Regions from separate parts of the Facklamia sp. HMSC062C11 genome, predicted to be linked through region 1. Evidence: a T-box and tRNA genes for the amino acid it is inferred to sense, from the RefSeq annotation. Region 1 holds a T-box; the other regions hold tRNA genes.
What was found. A T-box is a leader RNA that pairs with one kind of tRNA and senses whether it is charged. The one in region 1 lies ahead of leuS (leucine--tRNA ligase), so its partner is inferred to be a tRNA-Leu.
Positions count from the first base shown of each region.

Region 1 (2,278 bases):
TCAAAGCTTAATTATACCTGGATCAACGAGTCAATCTAACTCTAATAAAACGGTAAGTAACCGCTCGGTTAGTCAAGTAGCACCTGCCACAAGCTCGTCTTCGATGAGTACCAGTGCATCTTCAAATAAGGGATCATTGCCTTCTGTTCCTTCACAAACAACTCAAGGTAATTATACGATTCAAGCAGGAGATTCTTTATATCGCATTGCTATCAATAATGGAATGACGCTTAATCAATTGCTTCAAGCCAATGGCATTTCGCTCAATACACCGATCTTCCCTGGGCAAAAATTGTATGTTCAAGCTCGATCAATGGCTCCAACTGTTGCCCAATCAACAACGGTTAGTGCCAATGTAACCGTCTCGACAAGCAATCAATCTATTAATAATTCAGTGCAAGCGCAAACGTTTCAAGCACCAACCAACCAGACAAGCGCAGGAATTAGTCATGTTGTACAAGCGGGGGATAGTTTATATGCTATTGCCAAACAATATGGTCTAGATGTGAATGAGTTGATTGCTAAGAATAAGGGCATGATGATTCATCCAGGTCAGGTATTAAATTTTTAATCAATAAATAATAAGAACTAGTAGGTCGTCTTTATTTTATAGAGAGCTCATGTTAGGTGGAAATGAGTAAATAAGTTCGATTGAACTCATCTTAAATTTGCTTAAGCCAAGCTCATTTGAGTGTGTAACTTAAGACGCTAGCAGCGTTATTGCTTTGAGGAAGCTATTTGCTTTAAAAACTAGGTGGTACCGCGCTATAGCGCCCTATAAGGTCCTTGAGGGACTTTGTAGGGCGTTTTTATTATTATAAATAATTTTTTAGGAGGATTTATATGACATATAATCATCACACTATCGAAAAAAAATGGCAAGAATATTGGGACCAACATCACACATTTAAAACATTAGATCGACCTGGTCACAAAAAGTATTATGTTTTAGACATGTTCCCTTATCCATCAGGTCAAGGTCTTCACGTTGGACACCCGGAAGGATACACGGCAACCGACATTATGGCAAGGATGAAACGCGCTCAAGGATATGATGTGCTGCATCCAATGGGCTGGGATGCTTTTGGCCTACCTGCTGAACAGTACGCTCTAGATACGGGTCATGATCCAGCGGAGTTTACTAAGAAGAACGTGGCTAATTTTAAACGCCAAATTAAATCTTTGGGCTTCTCTTACGATTGGGATCGAGAAATATCCACCACAGATCCTAATTATTACAAGTGGACCCAGTGGATTTTTACGAAGCTTTATGAAAAAGGACTCGCTTATGAAGCGGATATCATGGTTAATTGGTGTGAAGCTTTGGGAACCGTTCTTGCAAATGAAGAGGTTATTGATGGGGTTTCGGAACGAGGTGGTCACCCCGTTGTTCGTCGTCCGATGAAGCAGTGGGTATTAAAAATTACGGCTTATGCTCAAAGACTATTAGATGACCTTGAAGAACTTGATTGGCCAGAATCTGTTAAAGAAATGCAACGTAATTGGATTGGTCGTTCCGAAGGAGCTATTATTGATTTCAGACTCAAAGATTTTGATGAGAATCTTCAAGTATACACCACCAGACCCGACACTTTATTTGGTTTATCCTACTTGGTGTTAGCTCCAGAGCATGATCTTGTTGCTAAAATTACTCAATCAGATCATCAAGAAGAAGTTGACCAATATGTTCAATCCGCAGCCACTAAGTCTGATCTTGATCGGACACAGTTAGCCAAGGAAAAAACGGGGGTCTTCACAGGTGCCTATGCTGTGCATCCTGTCACTGGACAAGAGGTACCTGTTTGGATTGGAGATTATGTCTTAAATTCATATGGTACTGGTGCTGTGATGGCTGTCCCAGCGCATGATGAGCGTGATTATGAATTCGCTAAAAAATATCATTTGCCTGTGAAGGAAGTTATTGAATCTGAAGAAGGAATTGCTAATCAAGCCTTTGTGGGCGATGGTATTCATATTAATTCAGAGTTTCTAAATGGTTTAAATAATAACCAAGCCATCAATAAAATGATCGATTGGTTAGAAGAAAATCATAAGGGAGAAAGACAAGTAAACTTTAGATTGCGTGATTGGATCTTTTCACGTCAAAGATATTGGGGAGAGCCTATTCCGGTTATACACTGGGAAGATCAAACAACGACCATTGTCCCTGAAGATCAACTGCCAGTGATATTACCTAAGACTGATAAAATTCGTAGTTCAGGTACCGGAGAGTCTCCATTAGCTAATTTGACAGATTGGTTAGAGGTAGTGGATCCTA
Region 1 is NZ_KV802412.1:11,716-13,993, forward strand. Features, by position in the region: gene HMPREF2758_RS07125 (LysM peptidoglycan-binding domain-containing protein) at 1-571, shown strand, start outside; T-box leader at 571-781, shown strand; gene leuS (leucine--tRNA ligase) at 844-2,278, shown strand, end outside.

Region 2 (2,278 bases), on a different contig from region 1:
TTATTGTCGATTAAAACCTAAATAAAAGGTATTCTTTTCGATAAGTTTTTTATAAAAGACTAGACAGTTTAATTATTTGTAGTAGAATTTAATCATTACAAAATTAGGAGGTTAGTATGACCTATTTAGAACGAGCAAGAGAAATGTTTGATGAGGCTGTCAAGGTACGTCGTCAATTACACGAAAATCCAGAAGTAGGGTTTGATTTACCTGAAACTACCAGACTGATTAAAAGTAAGTTAGATGAATTTGGTATTACTTATCAAAACGTTGGTGATAGTGATGGTATTACTGGAACCATTGGAGACCCATCTAAAGGTAAAACATTACTTTTAAGAGCAGATATGGATGCCCTTGCCATTACAGAAATGTCTAAAGGGGTAGCTGTTTCTAAAAATAACAATGGTCATCTATGTGGACATGACCTTCACCCGACTATTTTATTAATGGTATTAAAAATGCTTAAAGAAGATGAAGACAAATTAGAAGGACAAATTAAATTCCTCTTCCAACCAGGAGAAGAGACACTGACTGGTGGAGAAGTGATGCTTAAGAATGGTATCCTAGAAAATCCAAAACCGGATGCTGGAATGGTTATTCATATGTGGCCAGTTGCTAAGGAAGTAGGGGTAGAGATTCAAAAAGGAGCTTCATTGGCTTCAGCTTTAAACTTCCGAATTACGATTAAAGGTGTGGGAGCACACGGCGCTATGCCATATAATGGGGTGGATCCTGTCTTTGTAGCTAGTCAAATTATAAATGCAACCAACGGAATTCTAGCACGTGAATTACCATCGAACAAAGGAGCTTCACTATCGATGGGCTATCTGTCAGCACCCGGTGGAGCGGTTAATGTAATCCCTGATACGGTTGTATTGGAAGGGACATCCAGATCCTTGTATCCAGAATCTGCTGAACATATGAAGCATCGATTACCGGAAGTGGTAGACCATATCGCAAAGACATTCCGTGCGGAAGCACAATTTGAAGTTTTAGCAGATGTTCCTGCTTTAATCAATACTGAAGCGATTACTGAGCAATTACAAAGCTCAGCGGAAGAAGCATTACAAGGTGAGTACCCAGTTAAAAATGTTGGCCCTTATCTTGCTTCAGAAGATTATGCCCATATTGCAGCAAAGTTACCAGAAACTTGTTATTTCTTTATTGGTTGTCCCGAACCGGATGAAAATGGAAAAACATATCCAGTTCACCATCCGCTTGTACAGTTTAATGAAGAAGCACTTATTGTTGGTTCTGCCACAATGGCAACGGCTGCCTTTAATTGGTTAAGAGACAATAAATAAGCTTTTAAACAAGAATAAGTATTAGGACTATTTGATTATAAGAGCCAGCTTTCTCTGAAAGCTGGCTCTTTTTGATAAAATATATAGCCCTCTATCTTGAAAGCTAGGATGGGGGTTATATATATGACTTAGTATTATGCGGGCGATGAGAGTCGAACTCACACTTCAAAAGAAACTGCCGCCTGAAGACAGCGCGTCTGCCATTCCGCCACGCCCGCTTAACTTCTATTTTATGCTTTTAGATAACTTTGTAAAGAATTTCTTAGATGATATTTACATAACTGTTAATTTTAATATCCTATCCTTAAAAGTGCCTTTTTTTGATAATTCGCATGACAAGTTTGATTTTTATTTAACTTATTCATCAAACAATGTTATAATTAAGTTATTGGAATATATTAAGAAATGGGGAATAAGACTATGTCAAAAACGATGGCAATTAACGCAGGCTCTTCATCATTGAAATTCCAAATCATTGAAATGCCTGAAGAAAAATTACTATCAAAAGGGTTAGTTGAACGAATTGGAATTGCTGATTCAAATCTTGAGATTAAATACACAGATGAAAATGGACAGAATCAAAAGTTCACTTTAACACAAGATATTCCAGATCATGCGGTTGCTGTTGAATTACTACTGAAAAACTTGTTAGATTTAGGCGTAATTGCTTCTTTTGAAGAAATCACAGGTGTGGGCCATCGGGTAGTTGCCGGTGGTGAAATCTTTAAAGATTCTGCTTTAGTGGATGAACAAGTTATCAAGGATGTTGAATCACTTTCAGAATTTGCTCCGCTTCATAATCCAGCTGAAGCTGTTGTTATGCGGGTCTTCCAAGAAAAGTTACCTCATGCAACGATGGCAGCAGTTTTTGATACGTCATTCCATACATCAATGCCAGCTGAAAATTATCTCTATAGCTTGCCTTATGAATACTATGAAAAGCATTCAATCCGTAAGTACGGTGCTCATGGAAC
Region 2 is NZ_KV802374.1:127,174-129,451, reverse strand. Features, by position in the region: gene HMPREF2758_RS00740 (M20 metallopeptidase family protein) at 117-1,304, shown strand; tRNA gene HMPREF2758_RS00735 (tRNA-Leu) at 1,442-1,522, opposite strand; gene HMPREF2758_RS00730 (acetate kinase) at 1,725-2,278, shown strand, end outside.
Region 2: it encodes a tRNA-Leu, which carries the amino acid that the T-box ahead of leuS (leucine--tRNA ligase) is inferred to sense. The anticodon was not compared.

Region 3 (2,278 bases), on a different contig from region 1:
GTGGAGGAGCGCTCAGCGGTATCGATTGCTCGACGCTTGCAAGATCCTTTGGCAGAGTTGATTAAGATTGATCCTCAGTCAATGGGTGTGGGTCAGTATCAACATGATCTCAATCAAAAGAGCTTAACCCAAGAACTTGATTTTGTGGTCAATATGACGGTGAATCAAGTGGGGGTGGATGCTAATACGGCCTCAATTCAATTGTTAGAGCATGTGTCTGGAATGACCAAGGCGACGGCTAAGAATGTGATTGAGCTTCGAAATGAACTGGGGCATTTTTCTAATCGTGAACAAATTAAGACCGTTAAACGCTTGGGACCCAAAACCTTTGAGCAAGCAGCTGGATTTTTACGGATCATGCAAGGTGATAATCCTTTGGATCAAACCTCCATTCATCCGGAATCGTATGACTTAGCATTGACGATTTTACAAGAGTATCAGCTCGATTTGGCAGAATTAGGTTCAGAAGAAGCCCAGCATATTCTTGGTCAAGCGGATGTTAATTCTATTGCGGAAAGATTACAAGTAGGTCAGGAAACCATTGAAGATATTCTACATGGATTAATGAATCCTACGATGGATATTCGTGATCATCAAGCGGGTCCTATCCTAAGATCAGATGTTCTTCAACTAGAAGACTTGAATGAGGGGATGGTTCTAGAAGGTACGGTGAGAAATGTCGTGGACTTTGGAGCCTTTGTGGATATTGGAGTTAAGCAGGATGGCTTGATCCATATTTCTAAGTTATTGCGCAAAAAGGGTCAGTTTATTAAGCATCCTTCACAAGTTCTTTCCGTTGGAGATTTAGTGAAGGTGGAAGTAGTATCTTTAGACCGAGAGCGTCAACGAATTGGCTTGAAGCAGCTACAAACAGACTAGTTGAAGTGTATCCTTAACTCGCTTGACAAAAAGATGTCCTTTCGCTAAAATGAGACCGTTAAGTATCTTGCGGTCATGGCGGAATGGCAGACGCGCTAGCTTGAGGTGCTAGTGTCCTTGGGACGTGGAAGTTCGAGTCTTCTTGGCCGCAGTAATCAAAAATAGGATAGAATCGAAGGATTCTATCCTATTTTTTTGTGTATTTTAAAAGTTACAGATTATGAGAGACGAAAGAACACTTTTAATTTTTAGGTAAGGTATGGATGCTGCTTTAGAGACAGTTATGATTTAAGCTTAGAGCTGAATAATAATGATGTTGTATTTTATGAATACTGTTTTCATCAACCCCTAGGTTATCGATAATTCTAGGATAGTAATTTACTATTTAATTGTTTTCTAGTGGTTAAGTTGATTATAAAAACTGCCAATATATCAGAAGGACTGATATTAGAATATTTTAGTAATAATCTTAAAGCGGTTTAATGTTGATAGGAAAGTAAAGGGTTACAATGACTGTGTAAGAGCATACAATATTTAGGTGCTTAATAAAGAAAGGATGAAGGCTATGCCAGAAAAGTTGATAGACCGTTTTGTTAAGTATTGCAAGATTGAGACGCGTTCTGATGAGAATAGTCATACAATTCCATCGACAGCCAGTCAGACAGAGTTTTTGAAGATGTTGGAACAAGAACTTATTGAGTTAGGTTTTCAAGAAGTGTATTTAAATCCTAAAGACAGCTATCTAACAGCAAGTATTCCCTCTACGACAGACAAGGAGCTGCCAGTCTTTGGCTTTATGGCTCATGTTGATACAGCTGATTTTGAAGCTAGAAATGTCCAACCTCAATTTCATGAAAATTATGATGGTTCTGACATTGTTTTGAACGCAGACAAGGATATCGTTCTTTCAGTTAAAGAATTTCCAAATTTAGCAAATTATATCGGTAAAACACTGATTACAACGGATGGTAATACATTACTTGGTGCAGATGATAAAGCGGGTGTCGCAGAAATTGTAACAGCAGGAGCCTATTTATTAGCACATCCCGAAATTAAGCATGGTAAGATTCGAGTGGCTTTTGGTCCGGATGAAGAGATTGGTACAGGCGCAGAACATTTTGATGTCCCTGCTTTTGGCTGTCAATTTGCATATACCATGGATGGTGGACCGGTAGGTGAATTACAGTATGAAAGTTTTAATGCGGCGTCTGCTAAGGTGACAGCTCAAGGTAAGAATGTGCACCCAGGAACAGCCAAGGATATTATGGTTAATTCTCTCGATTTATTAATGGATTATCATCAACAACTTCCTAAATTAGAACAGCCGCAGTTTACCAGTCAACGAGAAGGATTCTACCATTTAGTTAAATTTGAAGGTAGCGTTGAAGAAGGATGCCTA
Region 3 is NZ_KV802392.1:2,764-5,041, reverse strand. Features, by position in the region: gene HMPREF2758_RS03755 (Tex-like N-terminal domain-containing protein) at 1-879, shown strand, start outside; tRNA gene HMPREF2758_RS03750 (tRNA-Leu) at 949-1,030, shown strand; gene pepT (peptidase T) at 1,445-2,278, shown strand, end outside.
Region 3: it encodes a tRNA-Leu, which carries the amino acid that the T-box ahead of leuS (leucine--tRNA ligase) is inferred to sense. The anticodon was not compared.